Regions from separate parts of the Pseudomonas sp. ZY71 genome, predicted to be linked through region 2. Evidence: predicted binding sites of a transcription regulator. Region 2 holds the regulator's gene; the other holds the start of a gene.
The links. The regulator FliA, encoded in region 2, starts transcription of late flagellar genes. The targets are predictions, from matches to a motif close to CTAAAGTTTNNNNNNNNNNNGCCGNTAA.
Positions count from the first base shown of each region.

Region 1: the regulator FliA is predicted to act here: its motif matches at 2,280-2,307, upstream of VY732_RS28820 (methyl-accepting chemotaxis protein).

Region 1 covers NZ_CP144274.1:6,455,869-6,461,280, forward strand. Annotated here, with positions in the region: gene VY732_RS28815 (phosphocholine cytidylyltransferase family protein) at 1-185, shown strand, start outside; gene VY732_RS28820 (methyl-accepting chemotaxis protein) at 198-2,174, opposite strand; gene VY732_RS28825 (LysR substrate-binding domain-containing protein) at 2,358-3,278, opposite strand; gene VY732_RS28830 (NorM family multidrug efflux MATE transporter) at 3,437-4,834, shown strand; gene VY732_RS28835 (putative bifunctional diguanylate cyclase/phosphodiesterase) at 4,942-5,412, opposite strand, start outside.
Region 2 covers NZ_CP144274.1:1,814,400-1,819,811, reverse strand. Annotated here, with positions in the region: gene VY732_RS08065 (chemotaxis protein CheA) at 1-1,448, opposite strand, end outside; gene VY732_RS08060 (protein phosphatase CheZ) at 1,503-2,291, opposite strand; gene VY732_RS08055 (chemotaxis response regulator CheY) at 2,310-2,681, opposite strand; gene fliA (RNA polymerase sigma factor FliA) at 2,848-3,588, opposite strand; gene fleN (flagellar synthesis regulator FleN) at 3,585-4,415, opposite strand; gene flhF (flagellar biosynthesis protein FlhF) at 4,532-5,412, opposite strand, start outside.

The sequences.
Region 1 (5,412 bases), 2.1 Mb from region 2:
CTGAAGGCTGGGCGGAAGTCGTGCGGCTGCGTGCCGAACTGTCGCCGCAGCAACGTGACAGCATGCACATGACCAACACCCTGCAACGCGTTATCGATGCCGGTCGTGTACAGATTGAAGCCGTCGCCTACACCGGCGAATGGGGAGAGGTCGACTCCAGTGAAGACCTCTCGGTGTATCAATAAGGCGCCGGCGTCTTAACGGAACCGGTCAACCTCCTGACGCAGTTCGGCCGCCAGGCTTTCCAGTTCCTTGGCGGTCACGGCCAGATTCGACACCACTTCACGCTGCTCACTGTTGGCCATCGCAATGCTTTGCAGGTTACTGCTCAGCAAAGTCGCTGTGCTGCTCTGCTCCTGAGTCGCCGTGGTAATCGCGGCAAACTGCTGACCCGCCGAACGGCTCTGTTCGTCGATGCGCGCCAGCGCCGAAGCGACATTGGCGTTACGCGACAGACCTTCCTGCATCAGCACATTGCCCTGTTCCATGGTGCTGATCGCGTTGCCGGTTTCCTGCTGGATGCTGTGGATCATGCTGGAAATTTCATCAGTGGCCTGGCGAGTTCGCGAGGCCAGGCTGCGCACTTCATCCGCAACCACGGCAAAGCCGCGTCCTTGTTCGCCGGCACGGGCGGCTTCAATAGCGGCGTTGAGTGCCAGCAAGTTGGTTTGTTCGGCAATCGAAGTAATCACGCCGACGATGCCGCCAATTTCCTGCGAACGCTGACCGAGGGTGTTGATCACGGTGGCGGTGCTGTTCAGGGCGCCAGCGATTTGCTCCAGCGAGGACGACGCTTCTTCCATCGAGCTGCGACCAATCTGCGTTTGCTGAGCGTTTTCCTGCGCCAGACGCTGGGTCGCGCCCATGTTGTCGGCAATGTTCAGCGAAGTTGCGCTGAACTCTTCCACCGCACCGGCCATGCTGGTGATTTCGCCGGACTGCTGCTCCATGCCCTCATAGGCACCGCCGGACAAACCGGACAACGCCTGCGCACGGCTGTTAACTTCTTGCGAGGCACGACGGATGTGCTCAACCATGGTCGATAAAGCCTGACTCATCTGATTGAACGCGCGAGACAGCTGACCGATTTCGTCGTTGCTCGAGACGTTCAGACGCACGCTCAGATCACCGGCGCCCAAGGCCTCGGCCTGACGTACCAGATCGCTCAGTGGTGCCAGTTTGCTGCGCAGCAACCAGACTACGGAACCCACCGCCAACAACATCGCCAACAGGCTGCCAATAGCCAATTGCGTACCGACGCTCCAGGTCACCGCGCGAATCTCGGCTTTCGGCATGCTCGCCACGACCGACCACGGCCCGCCGTCGAAAGGCACGGCAACGCTGTAGAAATCCTCGGACTTGTCGTCCCAGAACTGACCTTTGCCCGGTGTTTTCGCCAGACCATTGATCACCGGAATAGCCTGATCCAGTGCCTGCACACCCGCCGGGGCGACCAGCCATTTGTTTTGCTCGTCGAGCAGCGCCAGCGAGCCGGTCTGGCCGATGCGGAAGCGCTTCAGGTTATCGAACTGGGCATTCTGCGCGTCGGTGTAATCGAAGCCGACGAACAGCACTGCAATCACCTTGCCGCTGCCGTCACGCACTGGCGTGTACTGAGTCATGTAGGAACGATCAAACAGCAAGGCGCGACCGACATACCCCTGTCCTGCCATCAGCTTCGCGTAGGCCGGGTGTGCGTGGTCGAGCAAGGTGCCGATGGCGCGAGTGCCGTCCTGTTTGGTCAGCGAGGTGCTGACCCGTACGAAGTCTTCGCCGCTGCGCACGAACAGTGTGGCAACACCGGCGGTCATTTGCTTGAACTCGTCGACTTCCTTGAAGTTGTTGTTCAAGACTTCGCTGCCCAGGTGCAAGCCCGGGGTCTGGGTGCCTGCCACCGTCACCGGTTCACTCGGGTGAATGCTCAGACCCGCGCTGAAGCGCTTCTCGAACAACCCGCTCAGGCGCTGGGTGCTTTCACGCAGCGTGCCGTGAAAGGTACTCAGTTGGTCGGCCAGCAGCCGTGCCTCACTGGCCAGATGCTCTTCACGGGTGGCGAGGTTGGCGGAATCCAGCGAACGCAAGGCGAACACCGTACTGCCACTGATAACTATCGCCAGTATTACAGCGAGCGCGAGGCCCAGCTGCGAGGCGATCCGAGCGCGAGGTTGAGACATGGACAGCTCCTGGCCGAGCCACGGGATCCTCCTTGATCTCGACTCGGATAATTTTCTAATAGGGGGGTGAATCGTGGATACCGGCACGACGGTTCCACATGCACGTATTCGGCGGTAAAGCCGAATACTTGAGCGAGCAGCAGGGTTATGGCACAAGGCCGGCATTGTGGCGGCTCGAACGTTTCAGCTCAAGCGTCTTACATCCGGCAGTTCCATGGCGCGGACTTCGCCTTGCAGAAAGTCGCTGAGGCGGCGCAAACGTTCACCTCCCGGACGGGTTTTTGGCCACACCAGGTAATAATTCAGTCCGCTGGCGACTGCCGTTGGCCACGGCAGGCTCAGGCGTCCTTGCGCGACGTCCTCGGAAACCATCAACAGATCGCCCATCGACACACCGTAGCCGCGCGCCGCTGCGATCATCCCCAACTCGAGGGTATCGAACACCTGCCCGCCCTTGAGCGACACCTGATCGGACAGCCCCATCTGCTCCAGCCAACTGCGCCAGTCGCGACGGTCGGGTGTCGGGTGAAGTAACTCAGTACAGGCCAGCCGAGCCAGATCCCACGGCTGATCGTTCAGCAGGTTAGGCGCCCCCACCGGAATCAGCTCTTCAGGAAACAGCAGGCTGGCCTCCCAGTCCGGCGGAAAATGCCCGTCACTCAACAACACAGCACAGTCGAAAGGCTCATCGTTGAAGTCCACCGAATCGACATCCATCCAGGCGCTGGTCAGTTGCACTTCGTTGCCCGGCTGCAAGTGGCGGAAGCGACTGAGCCGCGCCAGCAGCCAGCGCATGGTCAGGGTCGATGGCGCCTTCATGCGCAGAATGTCGTCTTCGGCGCGCAAGGTATTGCAGGCCCGCTCCAGCGCACCGAAGCCTTCGCGGATTCCCGGCAACAGCAAACGCGCCGCTTCGGTCAGTTGCAGATTGCGCCCGCTGCGATGAAACAGCCGACAGGCGAAGTGATCTTCGAGGGTTCGAATATGCCGGCTCACCGCACTCTGGGTAATCGACAACTCTTCAGCCGCACGGGTGAACGAGCTATGTCGCGCCGCCGCTTCAAATGCGCGCAGGGCATACAAGGGAGGAAGACGACGGGACATACAGAAAGCTCCTATAGCGGGATGCAGCCGGACTGACAGAATCTGATCAGGATGAGTTTTACTCATGCAATCCATCCTTTTTATCCCTTTGTGCAACGCCTGCCAAGCGCCGAGAATCAACGCTCTCCTGTTCCCTCTGAAATCGAGTGGTGATGACCATGCAGCATCCTGTGCGTACCGAACTCTGGGCCATCCTGCGGCTGGCAGGGCCGTTGATTGCTTCACAGTTGGCGCACATGCTGATGGTGCTGACTGACACTTTAATGATGGCGCGCCTCAGTCCGGAAGCGTTGGCTGGCGGCGGACTGGGTGCGGCGACCTATTCGTTCGTGTCGATTTTCTGCATCGGCGTGATTGCGGCGGTCGGCACGCTGGTGGCGATTCGCAAAGGTGCCGGCGACATCATTGGCGCCGCACGGCTGACCCAGGCCGGGTTGTGGCTGGCGTGGCTGATGGCGCTGGGCGCCGGGCTGCTGTTGTGGAACCTGAAACCGGTGTTGCTGTTGTTCGGCCAGACCGAAACCAACGTCAACGCTGCCGGGCAATTTCTGATTGCCCTGCCCTTCGCCCTGCCCGGTTACTTGAGCTTCATGGCCCTGCGCGGTTTCACCAGTGCAATCGGCCGGGCAACCCCGGTGATGGTCATCAGCCTTGCCGGCACGGTGGCGAATTTCCTGCTCAATTACGCGCTGATCACCGGCATGTTCGGTCTGCCGAAAATGGGCCTGACGGGGATCGGCCTGGTCACGGCAATCGTTGCCAACTGCATGGCGTTGGCATTGGCCTGGCACATCCGTCGGCATCCGGCGTATGACGCTTATCCATTGCGTGCAGGCTTGTCGCGACCCAACCGGCAATATCTCAAAGAATTATGGCGTCTCGGCCTGCCAATCGGCGGCACCTACGCGGTGGAGGTCGGTTTGTTCGCCTTCGCGGCGCTGTGCATGGGCACCATGGGCAGCACGCAGTTGGGCGCGCACCAGATTGCCCTGCAGATTGTTTCGGTGGCATTCATGGTGCCGGCGGGCATGTCGTATGCGATCACCATGCGTGTCGGCCAGCATTACGGTGCCGGGCAATTGAGCGATGCACGGATGTCCGGGCGGGTCGGGATCGTCTTTGGCGCCGCGGTCATGCTGGGTTTCGCCATGGTGTTCTGGTTGCTGCCGAATCAGTTGGTCGGGTTGTTCCTCGATCACAACGATCCGGCGTTTGCCGAGGTGATTCGTCTGGCGGTGAGCCTGCTGGCAGTGGCGGCATGGTTTGAGTTGTTCGACGGCACACAGACGATTGCCATGGGCTGCATTCGAGGGCTCAAGGATGCCAAGACCACGTTTCTGGTCGGGCTCGGCTGCTATTGGCTGATCGGTGCACCGGCGGCGTGGTGGATGGCGTTCCACCTCAACTGGGGGCCGACGGGCGTCTGGTGGGGGTTGGCGCTGGGGTTGGCGTGTGCGGCGGTGAGTTTGACGCTGGCGTTCGAGTGGAAGATGAAGCGGATGATTCGGCTGGAGCCTGCGTCATCAAGTCAGTTCACTGTCCCGCAGACCGACTGAGATCCCTTGTAGGAGTGAGCCTGCTCGCGATAGCGGTGTGTCAGACAACTCATCATTTCTGACACACCGCTATCGCGAGCAGGCTCACTCCTACATTGGTTATGTGTTCAGCTCACGATTTCAAGGGCAGACTGCTGGCTTGAGCCAAACGTCAGATATTCGACCAGTTCCGCCAATGGCAACGGCCGGCTGATCAGATAACCCTGCACCTGATCGCAACCAAACCCGCGCAGCAGCTCCAGTTGTTCCGGCGTCTCGACCCCTTCCGCCACCACTTCCAGATGCAGGTTGTGCGCGAGATTGATCATCGCGTGCACCAGTTTGCGGTTCTCTTCGCGCTGCTCCATGCCGCCGACAAAGCTCTTGTCGATTTTCAGCAAGGTGATCGGCAGGCTGTTGAGGTGCACGAACGAGGAAAACCCGGTGCCGAAGTCATCCAGCGAGAAACGCACGCCGAGACGGCCGAGCGCGTCCATGGTCTGCTTGACCAGATCACTGCGGCGCATCACCGCGGTTTCGGTCAGTTCAAACTCCAGCCATTGCGCTTCAACACCGCGCTCAGCAATCAAGCGACTAAG
Region 2 (5,412 bases):
CGCACCAAGTGGACCAGTGGGTCGGCCAGGGCCTCGACAAGGTTTTTGTCGAGGTCGGTTTCTTCACCCACCAGTTCCAGGTTGATTTCTTTCTTGAGCTGACGCGCCAGATCTCGAACCAGACGCGGGAAGCGCCCGAAGACCTTCTTGATCGGCTGCATCCGCGTCTTCATGACGGCGGTCTGCAAGTCAGCCGTGACCACGTCGAGGTTCGACACGGCCTTTTGCATGGCTTCATCGCCGCTGTTCAGGCCCAGGCGCACCAGACGGTTACGCACCAGCACCAACTCGCCGACCATGTTCATGATTTCGTCGAGACGTGCCGTGTCGACGCGCACGGTGGTTTCGGCTTCGCTCGCCGGTTTTTCCGGTGGCGGTGTCGCCGACGCACGGGCCGGAGCCGGTGCAGCAGCGGCAGCCGGTTTTGGCGCTTCGGCTTTTGGCTCAGGCTTGGCGGCAGGCTTGGGCGCTGCAGCAGCGGCCGGTGCCTTGGCAGCCGGTGTAGCGACGGTCGAAGCACTGCCAGCAGCGGCGGTGCCGACTTCGGTGAACTTGCCTTTGCCGTGCAATTCGTCGAGCAGCGATTCGAACTCGTGATCGCTGATCAGGTCGCTGCCGGCAGCGGCGGCCGCTGGAGCAGCCGGCGCAGGTGCCGACGCAATCGCCGACTCCAGCGCATCCACGGCAAAGTTGCCCTTGCCATGCAATTGATCGAGCAGGGCTTCGAATTCGTCGTCGGTGATGTCAGAGCTGTCGCCCTTGGCCGGAGCCGCAGGGGCTGCCGCCGCTGGCGCAACCGCGTCCACCGCGAACTGGCCCTTGCCGTGCAGTTGATCGAGCAACGACTCGAACTCGGCATCGGTGATTTCATCGCTCGCTGCTTCAGCGGCCGTTTGCGCAGGCGCAGCAGCGGCCGGGGCTTCAGCTTCAGCCTTGACGGCGTTCAGCGAATCCAGCAGTTGCTCAAATTCGTTATCGGTGATGTCGCCCGAGTCGCCTTCGACGACCAGTTCTTCGATCATCTCGGCCACTGGCGAAGCCGGGGCCGCGTCCGCCGATTGCGGTTCGGCCAGACGCGCCAGGGCGGCCAGCAGTTCCGGGGTGGCAGCGGTGATCGGAGCACGCTCACGAACCTCAGTGAACATGCTGTTCACCGCGTCCAGTGCTTCGAGGACAACGTCCATCAGTTCTGCATCAACGCGACGCTCACCCTTGCGCAGGATGTCGAACACGTTTTCGGCGATGTGACAGCACTCCACCAGCTCATTGAGCTGAAGGAAGCCGGCGCCCCCTTTTACAGTGTGGAAACCGCGAAAAATTGCGTTGAGCAGATCTGCGTCATCCGGACGGCTTTCCAGCTCGACCAGTTGTTCGGACAGTTGCTCAAGAATCTCGCCGGCCTCAACCAGGAAATCCTGAAGGATCTCTTCATCGGCGCCGAAGCTCATTAATGGGGTGCTCCTACAGGTCTAAAAACCCAAAAAACCTAAAATTCCAAAACACTAGAACCCGAGGCTGGATAACAAATCGTCCACATCGTCCTGACCGGACACAACGTCTTCTCGTTTATCGGCATGAATCTGCGGACCTTCACCCTGCGAGAGATGTTTTTGTGGATCTTTTTCTGCAAGCATCGCGGCGCGGTCATGTTCGATGCCCGCAAAGCGGTCGACCTGACTGGCCATGAGCACGAGTTTGAGCAAATTGCTTTCGACTTCGGTGACCAGTTGGGTCACACGCTTGATCACCTGACCGGTCAGGTCCTGGTAATCCTGGGCCAGCAGGATGTCGTTGAGATTGCTCGACACCGCACGGTTGTCCGTGCTGCTGCGTGACAGAAAACCGTCGACCCGGCGCGCCAGTTCACGGAACTCTTCAGCTCCGACCTCGCGACGCATGAAGCGCCCCCAATCGGCGCTCAAAGTCTGGGCTTCGTCAGCCAGACCATTGACCACCGGCGTGGCGCTTTCCACCAGATCCATGGTGCGGTTGGCCGCGGCCTCTGTCAGCTTGACCACATAGCCCAGGCGTTCGGTGGCGTCGGTGATTTGCGACACTTCCTCGGCCTGTGGCATGTTCGGGTCGATCTGGAAGTTGACGATCGCACTGTGCAGTTCACGTGTGAGCTTGCCGACTTCCTGGTACAGGCCACGGTCACGGGTCTGATTGAGCTCATGGATCAGTTGCACAGCGTCGCCGAACCTGCCTTTTTCAAGGCTTTCGACCAGTTCGACCGCGTGTTTTTTCAGGGTCGACTCGAAATCGCCCTGTGAAGATTCGTTATGCTCCATAGCTCCCCCGCGCGTTCATCAGCCGATGCGTTCGAAAATCTTCTCGATTTTGTCTTTCAACGCCTGAGCCGTGAAAGGTTTGACTACGTAGCCGTTTACACCGGCCTGAGCGGCTTCAATGATCTGCTCGCGCTTGGCTTCTGCAGTCACCATCAGCACTGGCAGGTGCTTGAGTTTTTCATCGGCACGCACGTGGCGCAGCAGGTCGATACCGGTCATGCCCGGCATGTTCCAGTCCGTTACCAGAAAGTCGATGCTGCCGCTGTTGAGCACTGGAATGGCAGTCACGCCATCGTCAGCCTCGACGGTGTTGGTGAACCCAAGATCACGCAGCAGGTTCTTGATGATCCGCCGCATCGTTGAGAAGTCATCAACGATGAGGATTTTCATGTCTTTGTTCAATTCGACCTCCAAGCAGTCTTAAACGCGCCCAGCACCTGGACGCGCCACTTCAATCAATCGGCGCAGCACTCGAAGACTGTCTGGAGCACAACAGAGCAAGACCGGTGCCGTTCATCACCGCACCAGCCTCGTTCGCAGTGTCCCCACACTGCCTTCAGCGCGCTCGCCACTCCCCCAAACGCCCCCGCAAACGGGCCGCGCACTGGCTGTGTAACTGGCTGACCCGCGATTCACTGACGCCAAGGACTTCACCGATCTCCTTGAGGTTCAGCTCTTCGTCGTAGTACAGCGCCAACACCAGTCGCTCACGCTCCGGCAAATTGGCAATCGCGTCCGCCAACGCCGCCTGGAAACGTTCATCTTCCAGATCGCGTGACGGCTCAAGATGAGCACTCGCGCCATCCTCGTGCAGCCCTTCGTGTTCGCCGTCCTGCAACAGATCGTCGAAACTGAACAGGCGGCTGCCCAAGGTGTCATTCAAAATCCCGTAGTAATCGTCGAGACTCAATTGGAGTTCGGCCGCAACCTCGTGATCTTTAGCATCACGGCCGGTTTTAGCTTCAATTGAGCGAATTGCGTCACTGACCATACGGGTATTGCGGTGAACCGAGCGTGGCGCCCAGTCCCCTTTGCGCACTTCGTCGAGCATCGCGCCGCGGATTCGGATGCCCGCGTACGTTTCGAAACTGGCGCCTTTGCTGGCGTCATATTTGGTCGAGACTTCGAGCAGGCCGATCATTCCGGCCTGGATCAGGTCTTCGACCTGCACACTCGCCGGCAAACGTGCCAGCAAGTGATAGGCAATGCGTTTGACCAGTGGCGCGTAACGCTCGATCAGTTCGTACTGCGCGTCACGTGCCGACTTCTTGTAGTAGTTCATACCGCTTGCGGTCATAGCACGGGCCCTGCCGTTTGCTGCACGAGGCGCTCGACGAAAAACTCAAGGTGGCCACGCGGGTTGGCGGGCAGCGGCCAGGTGTCGACCTTCTGCGCGATCGCCTTGAACGCCAGCGCGCACTTGGAACGCGGGAAGGCTTCATACACAGCACGCTGCTTCTGCACCGCTTTACGCACGCTTTCGTCGTAAGGCACGGCGCCGACGTATTGTAGGGCCACGTCAAGGAAGCGATCCGTGACCTTGGTCAACTTGGCGAACAGGTTGCGCCCTTCCTGCGGGCTCTGCGCCATGTTGGCCAGCACGCGGAAGCGGTTCATGCCGTAATCGCGGTTGAGCAACTTGATCAGCGCGTAGGCGTCGGTAATGGAAGTAGGCTCATCGCAGACCACCAGCAACACTTCTTGCGCGGCGCGTACAAAACTGACTACCGAGTCACCAATACCCGCAGCGGTGTCGATCACCAGCACGTCGAGATTGTCGCCGATGTCGCTGAACGCCTGAATCAGACCGGCATGTTGCGCCGGGCTCAGGTGCACCATGCTTTGCGTGCCGGACGCGGCCGGGACGATGCGGATGCCACCGGGGCCTTGCAACAGCACGTCGCGCAATTCGCAACGGCCTTCGATCACGTCGGCCAGTGTGCGTTTAGGGGTCAGACCCAACAAAACGTCGACGTTCGCCAGTCCCAGATCGGCGTCCAGCAGCATGACCCGACGGCCAAGCTCTGCCAGCGCCAGCGACAAGTTCACTGACACGTTAGTCTTGCCGACGCCACCTTTGCCGCCGGTCACCGCGATCACCTGTACGGGATGCATGCTGCCCATGTTATTTCTTTACCTTGTCTTGCATAGACGGAGGCCACATTACTGGCTGCGCGTTCACAACCGGAACAATGCATGGCAGACCATCGATGTAGGTACAAAAACTGTTCATGAATACCTCAGCCTACCTGCTTGGTCGGGCTGTGATAGATATCAGCGAACATGTCAGCCATGGCTTCTTCGCTGGGTTCTTCCTGCATTTGCACGCTGACGGCGCGGCTGACCAGTTGATGACGGCGCGGCAGATGCAAATCATCCGGAATCCGTGGGCCATCGGTCAGGTACGCGACCGGCAATTCATGACTGATCGCCAGGCTCAACACTTCGCCAAGGCTGGCCGTTTCATCCAGTTTAGTCAGGATGCAGCCGGCTAGCCCGCAACGCTTGTAACTGTGATAAGCGGCGGTTAGAACCTGTTTCTGGCTGGTGGTTGCCAAGACCAGATAATTTTTTGAACGAATGCCACGCCCGGCCAGACTTTCCAGCTGCATGCGCAGCGCAGGATCACTGGCTTGCAGGCCGGCAGTATCGATCAATACCACGCGTTTGCGCAGCAGTGGATCCAGCGCCTGCACCAGCGATTGGCCCGGATCGACGTGAGTCACTGGCACATTGAGAATGCGGCCCAGCGTCTTCAGTTGTTCCTGAGCGCCGATACGGAAACTGTCCATGCTCACCAGCGCGACATTCTGCGCGCCGTATTTCAGCACATAACGCGCTGCCAGCTTGGCGAGCGTAGTGGTCTTGCCCATGCCGGCAGGGCCGACCATGGCAATCACACCGCCCTCTTCCAGCGGCTCGACTTCCGGTACGGCAATCATCCGCGCCAAGTGCGCCAGCAGCATGCGCCAGGCCTGACGCGGCTCTTCGATATCAGTAATCATCGCCAGCAGATCGCGCGACAACGGGCCGGACAGACCGATACGTTGCAGACGGCGATAAAGATTGGCTTGCGCCGGACGGCTGCCTTGCAGCTGATTCCAGGCCAGGGTGCCGAGCT